DNA from 2 places in the Bacillus sp. SORGH_AS_0510 genome. Region 2 is predicted to be linked to the other one. Evidence: riboswitches for the same ligand, from Rfam matches in the RefSeq annotation. Region 2 holds a riboswitch; the other holds the start of a gene.

Region 1 (6,763 bases), 980 kb from region 2:
TTACTCGAAATGTATCGTTGATTTTTCATTTGTAATAACACGATATTACGACGTTCGGTTGCACTTTTCATATGACCATACGGATTTAAAGCAGAGGGAGCTTTTATCAAACCTGCAAGTAAAGCTGATTCACTTACAGTAAGATCTTTTACCTCTTTGGCAAAATATTTACTCGCTGCTTGTTTAATTCCATACGCTCCATTTCCAAAATATATCTGATTTAAATACATCTGGAGGATTTCCTTTTTTGAATATTTTCTTTCGACCGCAAGGGATAAGAAAACTTCCTGTATTTTTCTGTTCAGTGTCTTTTCAGATGTAAGCAGGGTATTTTTGGTTAATTGTTGTGTAATTGTACTGCCGCCTTCAACCATCCCACCTGCTTTAAGGTCACGGAAGAGCGCCCTTGAAGTACCGATTAGGTCGACACCTTTATGTTGATAAAATCGATGGTCCTCAATGGCAACGACCGCATTTTTCATTGACTCGGGAACTTCCTTAATAGGAACTCCTTCATTCTTATTTGCTGAAACCTTACTTGCTACTTTCCCATTCACATCATAAAACACAGTAGGCTGAGGCAGCTCATTTTTTAATTTAGATATATCAGCACTGTTTGCAAAATAGGAAATAACCCCAAAAAAACCTAGGATGATGAGTAATATAAATAAAATAATGAATTGAAGCAGATGCCTCTTTTTCCAGTTCTTAAAAATATCCTTAAGTATCATTAGATGACTTCCTTCTCTGTAAATTATGGCAAGTATAATTTTTGAAGATTTGTTGATTTTTATGACTGTATAAAAAATGGCTCTGTTTTCTTGCCTGTTATTTCCGCTCCAGGCACGAGCGGTTCGTGGGTGTTTCGGCGAGCCTCCTCTGCGAAACGCGCCTGCGGGGTCTCCCCTGAACCATACTCCCACAGGACATTGAATTGCATCTTGAATCCGCCCACGCACGAAGGAAATGCGATAGCATTTTCGAGGAGTCTTCGTGCCTTTCGCTACAATCAACAGGGTGTAATACTCAACATTCTCCTTTATCACAGCCCAAAAAATAAAAGATGGGCAGGTCCCATCTTTTATTTTTCTTCTATAATATTAGCTTTTTGTGATTTCTTTAAAGCGCTGTTTGCTATGTTTTTCGTCAAAACTACTAAAAATCCGATAGTTTTTTTCATCCAGGATTCGAAAATGTTTACTAAGGATATTTTGTTGGAGGACAAAACCGTTCTTCTTTGTCACGATTTTCCACCATACCCGGCCGCCTAATGTCTTTGTTCTACGAAAATCTATTCCCTCACGTGCCACTGTTTCTAATACTTCTAAAGGCTCGTTTCCAAATAAGAATTGGACTGTTTCAGTTTCACGGAAAAGTGCACAAATTGAAACAGCCGTAGACCAGTTGGCAAGAACTCTTCCCTTCTCAATTTGTACAAGTGTTTTCTTTGAAACACCTATAATTTCTGCCATTTTATCCTGAGTATAGCCTGCTTCCGTCCGAATAAGACGAAGCTTTTCAGAAACTTGCATTAAAATTTCATCCCTGGTCACATTAAAGCCCTTCCTTCAATAGCATCTAGTGTAATTTTACACAACTTCTGCCAATCATTCAAATTATATGAAAAAACTGCTATCCTTATTTGATAGCAGTTTTTTCATTAAAAGGTACTATTTATTTATTTGGGGAGGAAGTCCACACTGACTTGAGCAAGAATTTTTAAGTTCACATGCTGCGCATTTCCCTTTTTTGGACTTATTTATGAACTTGACTAAAGCCCATGTTGCGTATCCAAAAATCGCTGCACCAATAATAATATTGGCTATCATAGCTTTCACCTCTTTTTAGATTTAACCAATCCCCAACAGCTTTCCACCTTGGTAAATGATTAATGACAATACATAGGCAATCACAAAAGCATAGATCATAGAGAAAGCTGTCCATTTTTTGGAGCTAGTTTCTTTGTAAATAGTAGCTACTGTTGCTAAGCATGGAATATAAAGCAAAATGAAAACCATGAAACTATAGGCAGCAAGCGGTGTATAATAATTCGCCAGTAATGCTTGCAATCCAGCATCATTCGGAACAAAATAAATGATATTCATCGTTGAGATGATGGCTTCTTTTGCTAGAAATCCAGTAATTAAGGAAGCTGAAGCCTGCCATGTTCCAAAACCAATAGGATCAAATATTGGAGCGATGATATTTCCGATTGCAGCTAGAAAACTATGATCCATATCTACATTTAATCCTTTAGGACCCACATAAGATAAGAGCCAAATAAATACTGAGCCTGCAAAGATAAATGTTCCAGCTTTTCTGACAAATCCTTTTCCCTTATCCCATGTACTTCTCCAAAGCGATTGGAATTGTGGCAGCCTATACGGTGGCAGTTCAATGACAAACAATGACGTTTCAGATTTTAATAGGGTAGTAGAGAATATTTTTGCTAAAACTAAAGCAACAACGATTCCAAGAACATATAGACTTAATACAACAAATGCTTTATGTGCTGCAAAAAATGCCCCAACAAATAAAGCGTACACTGGTAATCGCGCGGAACAAGACATTAAGGGTGTGAGCAGGATCGTTAACAAACGCTCACGTGGTGTTTCAATTGTTCGTGCGGCCATAATCCCAGGTACATTACAACCAAAACCAATCATCATCGGTATGAAAGCTTTTCCGTTAAGTCCAACCGATTCCATAATTCGGTCCATTACTAATGCTACACGAGCCATGTATCCAGAATCCTCTAATAACGAAATGAAAAAGAAGAGAATAAAAATTTGTGGAACAAACACAAGAACGCCGCCCACACCTGCTACTAAGCCTTCAATAATCAATGCATGGATAAAAGCCGATGCATGAATGGCCTCTAACACTTTCTCAAATCCGGCTGTTACTGGGCCTGTCAATAAACCATCTAAAGCATCCGATAATGGGGTTCCCAACCAATCAAACGTTAACATAAACATAAAATACATTAAAAGTAAAAAGATCGGCATACCTAAAAATCGATTGGTAACAATACTATCAATTTTTTCAGTCAAAGGGATAACTGTGTCACTTTTCCTAGCAACTTCACCAACAATTTTTTCAATAACTTCTTTTCTTTTTAAATATATATAGTTTGTTACCGATTTAAAATCCGTTTGTTTTTGTAACTCCGACTCCAATTTATATAAAATTGCTTCGAGCTTTTGTGTATTGGCTAAACTATTAACATAGTTTTTTACATACTCGTTACCTTCTAAGTATTGAATAGCCAGGAAGCGTATAGAGTGAGTTGTTTTCCCCGTTAATTCTCCAGAAAATGCTGTAATAGCTTCCTCTATCTCTTTACCGTAATACGTTAGATTTTTTTTCATCGGTTGAATGGATTTTGTCGATATGACATCGACTAGCTGATCGCAACCTTTTCCGCTTCTTGCCACAACTGGTACCACGGGCACACCAAGAATATCTGACAGCTTCATGTAATCAATTTGAATTCCCCTCTTATTAGCTACGTCTATCATATTAAGGCCAATAAGCGCAGGCTTTTCAAATTCAAGCAATTGGAGTGTAAGGTGAAGATTTCGCTCCAATTGAGAGGCATCTAATATATTCAGTAAACGATCCACTGATTCATTTAAAAAGAAGGATGTGACAACCCCTTCATCTTTTGACAACGGATTAAGCGTATATACTCCAGGTAGATCAATTAAATGACCTATATTTTTCTTAAATACTCCAACCTTCTTTTCAACCGTTACACCGCTCCAGTTCCCAACATATTCATAGGAGCCTGTTAAGTTATTAAACAATGATGTTTTCCCTGTATTTGGGTTACCTATTAGAGCAATTTCCATTAGATTCTTTCCACCTCAATCTGAACGGCTTCCTTGCGGCGAATGCCAACACATTGTCCGCAGGACTCAATCATAATCGGTCCTCCAAATGGCATTACGCATTTTACGCATACTTCAGAACCTTCAGTGATACCTAAATCCAATAGCCTTCTTTGAACTAGGTGACCAACATGAGAAAGATCTAATATTTTACCTTTATCTCCTGCTTTTAACGAACCGAACATGTATATCACCCTATCTATGTTAATTGAGAATGATTATCTTTCTATATTGTCATTTTAACACTTTTTTAGGGTAATAAGCATATTAAATTTGACAAAGTTTCGAAAAAAATTAATTAAAAAAAGGAAAAGCTACTGGTCTTTTCCTTTTTTAATAAGCTTATTTAAATAATCTCTTTGGTAATGCACTAATTACAAGGATAATAATAATGGCACTAATGATAAAGCTTGGAAGCATGTACGTTCCATTGTATAAAAGGGAGTACACAGCGACTGGTTGCCCTTTTGGAGCATATTCTCCAAAAAACACAATGCCCGAAACTACATGGCAGAAGTAACGAAGGAGACTTCCTATGAATGCTCCCAGTACCACAAAGGTCATCCACTTCCCTTTGTTACTCGCATTCAGGCCATTTTTTATTTGTGCTGCAAAAACACCCGCAAAGCCTAACAACAGTAAAAGCAATAAAGTAATCAATAATTCCTTGAAGGATTGTATAAATTTGTGAATAGCCAAGGATAAACTGTAATAATCCCAGCAAGAATCCAGTTAAAACTCCACCTTTACCCCCCCAGCGATATGCCATTAGAAAAACGGGTACCATAGCAATGGAAATTGAACCACCTTGCGGCCAAATTTTAAATGAAAGGATATTACCTACATAATCCAATAAATAGGCTAGCGCGGTAAATACCGCTACTTCTGTAATAAAAAGCGTATTGCTACTGTTCTTGCTCATTTTTTAAAAATCCCCCTTTGTTTTCTCTATCAATAAAAAAAATCCACAAAAAAAAGCAATGCAAACTAAGGAATGTCTGCATTGCTTTGCTATCGGCAAACCACATCCCTACGCTAGTGTTAACTAACAGGTTCATAGGGTCAGAACTCTACCGTTCACTCTCAGCCGCCCGAGGCAGCTCCCCTTGTGGAAATATTCTATTGTTTCCATTAAAATATACTACTGTTCTCCTATTTTTACAAGAACAATCTCCTTGTAGACCATTGGGCGAAACACCTAAATAGTAATAGAAATTATTGGTAAATATTTTTTATTCAATTTTTTAGAGGATTTTCCCTATTACCCTCGAATTAACTTGTTAAGCAGTTTTGTAAATACTATAGGGGGAAAAAAGATGTTTACCGGAGAACAAACGGAATTAGTTGCTTTTTTTCAACAAAATAAAGAGAAGCTGGTACAAGAATGGGAAAATTCCATTGTAATCAATCACAAGGACCCCTTTAAGATGAAAATCAGGGAAAATGGGGAAGCCCTTCTTAACGTAATCCTTACAATGCATAAAGTCTCTAATGATGAACTTTTAGAAATCATTAAAAAGATTGCAATAGAAGTGTCAGAAGAACGGGTACTAGCTCATATTAATATTGGTGATTTTGTCTATAATGTAAATCTTGGTCGTACCATTCTTTATGGTTATTTGAGTAAGACAGGTATCTCCTGGTCGGATTTACAGGAATCCATAAATAAGATAAATTTTTGTTTTGATAAATTTTTATATTATGCCGTTTCCCACTACTCGGAAGCAAAAAATAAAATTATTGAAGAAAAGACGATGTTTATTGATTCAACACATCAAGATCGGTTAACACTTCTTGGTCAAATGACATCAAGCTTTATCCACGAATTTAGAAATCCACTTACCTCTGTTCAAGGATTTATTCAGTTACTTAAAGCTGATTATCCAAACATGAGATATCTAGATATCATTTCAAGTGAGTTAGACCAACTAAACTTTAGAATTTCCCAGTTCCTTTTACTTTCAAAAAAGGAGCTCATCGGAAAGGAAAAAATTGACTTCAAATTAAATCAACTGATTGATGAGGTATTAAATTTCCTATATCCAAGTATTTTAGATGGTAAAGTGAAGATAAAAAGAGATCTAAGTAAAGATTTTACATTGAACGGGTATGCCGATGAAATCAGGCAAGTCTTTATTAATATCATTTTTAATGCCATCGATGTATTAAACCACCATGAAGTTGATACACCGACAATAGAGATCAGCAGCTGGGTTGAAAATAACGAGCAGATAAAAATCAATATTTCAAATAATGGGCCTGCCATACCGGCAGAATTAAGTAAAACCATTTTTGAACCCTTCTTTACAACAAAAAAATTAGGTACGGGGCTTGGTTTATTTGTTTGTAAGGAAATTATTGAAAAACATAAAGGAGAATTAACATGTGATTCTTCTTTTGATAAGACTACTTTTTCAATATGCCTACCTGTACTTTCTTAAAAGATAAAACATCGTGTATCCATTTAAATCCCACTTTCCAAAAGCCAGGGATTTTTTTATTTCCCCAACTATATACATCTTCCGAAATAAAACCATTTTGCATATGATGTACTAAAAATTGGGGGAGACTCGGGATATGTTTACATTAAAGGTTGATAATGAAATTGAACTTCAATTGTTTCAACACCATCACGCATTAAATCTTTATCATTTAGTTGAAAAAAATCGCGAGCATTTACGAGAGTGGATGCCTTGGGTGGACACGATGAATTCTCCTTATCAATTTGAGACTATCATCCCAATTTGGCTTAATCAATTTGCAGAAAATATCGGATTCAATGTAGGTATCCTTTATAAGGGAGAACTTGTTGGCTCCATTGGTCTTCATCAAATAGATTGGCATAACAAAACCGTTAGTATTGGTTATTA
Region 2 (6,763 bases):
TTCAGGTGACGGATGATATTTGTGTAAAAGTATTTGGGAACCCGGAAGATTGCGACCGCGAACACTATGCCTTGTCCCTAGGCCAGCATACGGACCTATTTCCAAAGATTCATGCGAAAGGTCCGCTCTACATTGCTATGGATATTATTAGAGGGGTAGATGTGCGTGAATATCTTCAATCACAGCCATTAACTCCAGAACTTTCTGCGAAGTTAATTGACATGTTAATCACTTTTAAGGCAATCGGTTATGAACGGATTGATCATCATAAAAGGCAGATTTATATTCAGCCAGACGGCAATTTGAAAGTAATTGATGTGGCAAGAACCGTATGGAGAGATCGGGTGTATCCATATCCAAGGAAGCTTTTAAATTCCTTAGGGGATGAAAATAAGGCTATTTTCTTAGCACATGTTCAAGAAATGGCTCCTGAATTATATCAGGAATGGCTCCACTATATTCGCATGGAAGAGTTATCCCGTGAGATTTATCAAATACTTCTTCCTCAAAAACCGGATAAGGACAAGATCAAAAATCTAAGCAAAAAGATGTTAATAAGAGATGATGAAGAACAATATGTTCTCCAATTACATGGCTTAGTTCATAAGGTGTTTAAAGAAGAATGGATTAAAACCATGCTTGCCCGTGGCAAGGATCCTGAAGCTGTGATGGAAAAAATCGATAAGTATTGGGATGAGTTGGAACAATCTCGCATGCAGGAACAGGATAGAGGAGTAAAACGCTTTGAAGGAGAAATTGACCGAGGCGATGGAAAACACCCTGGTAGAGATAAAAAACGCGATCAGCACCGACGATTTGAAGGTGAAAGATATGATAGGCATTTTCGTGGTAAAAAGAGCAAAAAAAGCAAGAAAAAATAACATTCCACCATATCATTACTGATCCATAAAATGCGTTAAACGGATGTCTAAGGAGGACCCTAAATACTGACAAGGAGAAAGCTAAATGAAAGTACTAGTAATCTGGCGACTGCTCACTGTTGGCGGAGTAAATGCTGGATGGCGAAATCGCTCCATTTATTTTAAGAATCATGGCATTGATACCGAATTTCTTTACACAACTGATCATGGCGGGCTCCACATCATGCAGGACATTGCTCCTGTCTATTTAACGAAGGATGAAAAGGAAATTCAAAAAATTATTAAAGATAATTGTTATGATGCGATTATTATTGTTGATACGGGTGCGGCATACAAATGGGTTCGAAAAGCCAACTTTCAAGGACCTGTTATTGTAGAAGCCCGAACACCTGAACTAATTAAGCTTATGCCCCATGTAAAATCTTTTAAAGGAATTCAACCCGAATTAATCATCGTACCCTCTCAATATCAAAAACGAATTGTTTCCATATTAACAAATAATGTCCCCATTGAAGTCATATACAACGGTGTAGATACTTCTTTTTTCCGTGCATTAATGGAAGAGGAAATTGATTTTCAAAGTGAACCAATACTTCCAAATGATAAAAAAATTATCGGATGGATTGGCAGATTGGACAAACGTAAAAACTGGCCGATGCTACTTGAGATTGCAAAAAAGATTAAGAATGAACGAGACGATATTGAGATTTGGGTCATCGGTGGAGCACAGAGTGTACAGCGTGAAGAATTTACGGCAGCCTGGCAGCAAGAGCAGCTCACCGATATTATTAAATGGTTCCCGGTCATTCCATATCAGCAAATGCCTCATGTCTATGCAAAGATTCGTCAATCTGGTGGATGTACTCTTGCAACCACTAAATCAGAATCCTTTGGAAATACCTTCATTGAATCAATGACCTGTGGTGTACCTGTTGTGGCATCTAGAATGATGCCAGTAACAGAATTAGTGGTTGAGGGGGAGACAGGCTTACTATTTCGTGGACAAAATGTCGAAGATGCCGTCAATCAAATATATGGAATTATTGATGATCCAATACGCTTTCAACAGATGTCTCAGGCTGCAATTAATAGAGTTCAACAACATTTTTCCATCCAAACAGTTGCAGATGCATATGTGAATTTATTAAAGAAAATTGTCCAAAAGGGCGGAGAGGTAAATGGGGAGGGGGAGATGAGATGATTACTCCTATTGCCTATCGAAAAACATTAGAAGGAAAGTCTAATGCTCACTTAATAAGTTTTAGTGATGGACATGACTATGTGGTAAAGTTCTTTCAGCCTGGGTTTGAGAGAACTTTACCAAATGAATGGGTGGGGTATTGTTTAGCACGATATCTCGGTCTGCCGATTCCATTTGCCCGGTTAGTAGCGATACCACCAGAGTTTATTGCGCAAGTTCCTGAACTGAAAGTCATGCACCATACCCAATACCAATTCGCTTCTTTATATGTTCCTGATTGTATGGACGGTCATCAAACGCCAAATATTTCTAGTATTAGTAATCACCAGTCATTAGCAGGTGCCATCTTGCTAGATTACTGGCTTTGCAATCGCGATCGTACGCGTAAAAATATAGTCTTATGTGAGGAAGATCCAGGACAATACCAATTATGGATTATTGATCATGCTGAGATTTTCGGTGCATACAACTGGATTGCCAGTGATTTAGAGGACATGTCAGAGCAGTTATTGAAGAGCGCTACACATCAGATTATGGCAAAATTTATTGAATCGGAAAATAGTTTTACGGATTATTTGGAACTAATCCAGACCATCCCTATATTTTTAATTGAGGAAATCATCTCAATGATTCCAGAAGATTGGATGGTAAGTAAAGAAGAGAAAAAAGCCATGGTCAGTGCCCTAGTGACGAGGCGTAAAAGTGTTCTTCCACACCTCATGGAGAGATTTTTGAAAAAAATTTATCTCCCTTTACATGATAATAGTATGTAAATTCTTAAACAAAGTAAAAAAACCTTGAGAGTTCAAGGTTTTTTTATTTAGAGTTTACTTTTCTTTCTTTTTCTTTTTGTCCTTTTCCTTGTCTTTATCCTTATTCTTCTTCTCGAAATCTGAGACTTGTTTTAATAGGGTTGTATTTTGTTCCTTTAAACCTGCAAGTTCTGCTCGAATCTCATCTTCAAAGCTTGAAATATAGGCTGCTATGTCGGTTTCAATCGCTAATAAGTGATTGCCAATTTTGGAGCGAAGGTCATTCTCAGGAGGACTGCTGTCTTCAATTTGTTGTACTTGTTCCTCGACAACAAGCTCTTGTTGTTGTTTAGTATCTTGTGCATCTGATTGCTCTTTTTCTACTGTGTTAGAAGATGCATTTTCTGAGGAATTTCCCAAAGCCTTTAATAGCTCTTCTTTCAGCAAGTTGTTTACCGACTGTAAAATGGAGTCTATATCAAATGTATTTTCAACTTGATCTTCTTGAATCTTCTTATTTTTTTTGCTCATTATTCTACCCACCTTTTTTAAAGTTTGAATCCCGAGCCCATTCATGAATAAGGGCCTTACAAGAGATATCATATGAAATTTTCACAGACAAGCATCAACGAATATCATGAAAGTAGAAAAAAAGGCAGTCCAGCCCTCGTAAATGAAGAATATCGCTTTCACTTTCCGACATGTAAACGCGAGAATTGTCTGTTCGTGCGCTTTCCCGAGCAATATTTCCTGAAACAGAGGTCTTCAACCTATACCGTTAACTGTTATATAATCGATGGAAGAGGAAACTAGATGAAATTTGTCGCAATATCAGTTAGAGGAGAATTATGCCAATGAATAAGTCCGTAATTGTCTATACAACGAACGACTGTATTGAATGTACAATGGTAAAACAGGTTTTAACAGAGGAAGGAATCGCTTTTGAGGCAAGAAACGTAGCCACAAACCCAGAATTTCAAAAAGAAGTAGAGATGTACGGTTTCTTAGGTGTGCCGGTAACTGTTTTCGATGGCAGAGCAGTAAAAGGCTTTACTAATGAATTAAAAGAGCTGATGGATTTAGCAAAAGGAAACACCGATTTAGAAAGGTAAATGGACTGAATGACAAATCTTATAAAATTATTTACTTTACATCTGAAATTTTTAGCAGTACTATTTAGGTAATTTCATAAAGAAGTATCTACTAGGGGTGCCCTGATCAGCGGGCTGAGAGAAAACGGCAACGTTTTTAACCCTTCGGACCTGATCTGGGTAATACCAGCGTAGGAAAGTAGTCGAGTGAATAGTATTTTTTATTACTCTTTCTAACTAACCAGGTCCAATATATGGATCTGGTTTTTTTATTTTTAAGCTGTGTTAAAGAACAATGTTGATTTATACATCCTGTTGATTGGAGCGGAAGGCACGAAGACTCCTGTGGGAGTATGGTTCAGGGGAGACCTCGCAGACGCTTGCGTCGAGGAGGCTCGCCGAAACACCCACGAACCGCTCGTGCCTGGAGCGGAAATCAACAGACAATTTTAACAGAGCCATTTTTTAAAAAAGGGGAGATTGTTGTGAAAAAAAACAGCTTGTTTGAAACATTGGAAAAGGTAAGAGAGGGAAGACCACTTGTACATAATATAACAAATGTCGTCGTTACAAACTTTACAGCAAATGGCCTGCTTGCCCTTGGTGCATCACCAGTCATGGCCTATGCAGAAGAAGAAGTAGCCGATATGGCTAAGATTGCTAGTTCGCTAGTGTTGAATATTGGTACCTTAAATTCGCAGACAGTCGAGTCTATGATTATTGCTGGAAAAGCTGCAAATGAAACCGGAGTACCAGTCATTTTTGATCCTGTAGGAGCTGGAGCAACACGTTACCGTACGGAAACTGCACAAAAGATTATGAAGGAAGTAAATGTATCAGTTATTCGAGGAAATGCGGCTGAAATTGCTAATGTTGTCGGCGAAAACTGGGAAATTAAAGGTGTAGATGCAGGTGACGCAAATGGCAATATTGTTGAAGTAGCCATCTCAGCTGCACGAAAAATGAAAACTGTCGTAGTCATCACGGGGAAAGAGGATATCGTGACTGATGGAGAAACAATCTATGTTGTTAAAAATGGACATCCAATATTAACAAAAGTTACGGGGACGGGTTGTCTATTAACCTCGGTAATAGGTGCCTTTGCTGGTGTGGAAAAAGATTTAATAAAGGCAGCAGTAGCAGCTTTATCCTTCTATGGAATTGCTGCAGAGAAGGCAGCAGAAAAAACAGATAAATTTGGACCTGGTAGCTTCCAATTTGAATTTTTAAACCAGTTATCATTGACTTCTTCTAGAGATATAGAGCAATTTGCATTATTTGAAAAAATCAGTGAGTAAAATGGGGGGATTTTTATGAAAAAAGCACTAACAATTGCTGGTTCAGATAGTGGTGGTGGAGCTGGAATTCAAGCAGACTTAAAGACGTTTCAGGAACTTCAGGTATTTGGCATGTCGGCATTAACGGCAGTTACCGCTCAAAATACATTGGGGGTCCACGGAGTGTATCCCATGTCTGTAGAGGCTGTGATCAAACAGATTCAAGCGATTGGTGAGGATATTGGAACGGATGCATTAAAAACAGGAATGCTGTTTAATGCTGAAATTATTGAAGCCGTGTCTGAACAAATTAAAGTTTTTAACTGGGAAAATGTTGTTGTTGACCCGGTGATGATTGCTAAAGGCGGAGCTTCCTTACTGTTACAAGAAGCTATTTCAGCGATGAAAACCTATTTACTGCCTCTAGCCATGGTCATCACACCGAACATTCCCGAAGCGGAAGTATTAACTGGAATGACGATCCAGTCAATTGAGGATAAAAAGGAAGCCGCGAGGAAATTACATGCATTCGGAGTCAAGAATATTGTTATTAAAGGTGGTCATGACGAGAATGAATCCGAGGCAATTGATTTATTATTCGATGGCAAAGAATTCTACACTTTTTCTAGCAAACGTATCATTACTAAAAATACGCATGGAACAGGGTGCACCTTCTCAGCTGCATTAACTGCAGAGCTGGCAAAAGGTGCTAGCGTGTATGAGGCAGTTTTAACTGCTAAGGATTTTATTCAGGCGGCGATTGAGGAAGATTTAGAGATTGGCCAGGGGCATGGACCAACCAATCATTGGGCCTATAGAAAAAAAAGAAATGGAAAAGAGGTGGCACCTTCATGACAACGTTAAGGGAAGCCTTAAGGGTCTATTTTATCATGGGCAGTAATAACTGCTTGAAGGATCCTGTTGAGGTATTAAAGGAAGCTATTGCTGGGGGGATAACTATTTTTCAATTCCGTGAAAAGGGGGAAGGTGCGTTGACGGGTGCGGAAAAATATTCACTCGCGAAGGAACTTCAAAGAATGTGTAAGGCAAATCATATCCCTTTTATCGTGAATGATGATATTGAACTTGCCCTAGAATTAAATGCAGATGGTGTCCATATTGGTCAAGAAGATGAAACGGTCAAATCAGTCAGGGGTAAGATTGGCGACAAAATCCTTGGTGTATCTGTTCATTCAAAAGAGGAAGCTTTAGCAGCCCTAAGGGACGGTGCGGATTATTTCGGGATTTGGTCCAGTTTTTCCAACCACCACGAAAGCCGATGCCAAACCATCTCGAGGAACGATTTTAATTGAAGCGTTGCGGAAGGATGGCTTTAACATCCCGATTGTTGGAATCGGTGGCATTACGATTGAAAATGCACAATCGGTAGTGGCAGCAGGTGCAGATGGTGTTTCTGTGATTACGGCAATTAGTCATGCAGAGTCACCGCTAGAGGCTGTGCAAGCACTAGGAAGAAATATTTGTGCCATATTGGGTCAGGAGTGATAGAAGAATGAGAAAAACACACAAACTTACTTTAACCGCCATGATGATTGCAATC

What was found. Region 2 has a riboswitch for thiamine pyrophosphate ahead of thiM (hydroxyethylthiazole kinase). Riboswitches for the same ligand answer to the same signal wherever they lie in the genome.
Region 1: it holds a riboswitch for thiamine pyrophosphate, as region 2 does, so the genes downstream of both, QE429_RS20340 (energy-coupled thiamine transporter ThiT) here and thiM (hydroxyethylthiazole kinase) in region 2, are expected to answer to the same signal.

What each region holds. Positions count from the first base shown of each region.
Region 1 covers NZ_JAUTAU010000001.1:3,974,802-3,981,564, forward strand. Annotated here, with positions in the region: gene QE429_RS20310 (transglycosylase domain-containing protein) at 1-731, opposite strand, end outside; gene QE429_RS20315 (helix-turn-helix transcriptional regulator) at 1,101-1,553, opposite strand; gene QE429_RS20320 (FeoB-associated Cys-rich membrane protein) at 1,671-1,829, opposite strand; gene feoB (ferrous iron transport protein B) at 1,851-3,854, opposite strand; gene QE429_RS20330 (FeoA family protein) at 3,854-4,078, opposite strand; gene QE429_RS20335 (energy-coupled thiamine transporter ThiT) at 4,236-4,457, opposite strand; gene QE429_RS20340 (energy-coupled thiamine transporter ThiT) at 4,471-4,815, opposite strand; TPP riboswitch at 4,904-5,010, opposite strand; gene QE429_RS20345 (histidine kinase N-terminal domain-containing protein) at 5,210-6,334, shown strand; gene QE429_RS20350 (GNAT family N-acetyltransferase) at 6,471-6,763, shown strand, end outside.
Region 2 covers NZ_JAUTAU010000001.1:2,996,671-3,003,433, reverse strand. Annotated here, with positions in the region: gene QE429_RS15440 (serine/threonine-protein kinase) at 1-881, shown strand, start outside; gene QE429_RS15435 (glycosyltransferase family 4 protein) at 967-2,082, shown strand; gene QE429_RS15430 (HipA family kinase) at 2,079-2,855, shown strand; gene QE429_RS15425 (hypothetical protein) at 2,910-3,365, opposite strand; gene QE429_RS15420 (glutaredoxin family protein) at 3,689-3,946, shown strand; TPP riboswitch at 4,030-4,140, shown strand; gene thiM (hydroxyethylthiazole kinase) at 4,411-5,223, shown strand; gene thiD (bifunctional hydroxymethylpyrimidine kinase/phosphomethylpyrimidine kinase) at 5,239-6,057, shown strand; partial or broken gene thiE (thiamine phosphate synthase) at 6,054-6,708, shown strand; gene thiW (energy coupling factor transporter S component ThiW) at 6,716-6,763, shown strand, end outside.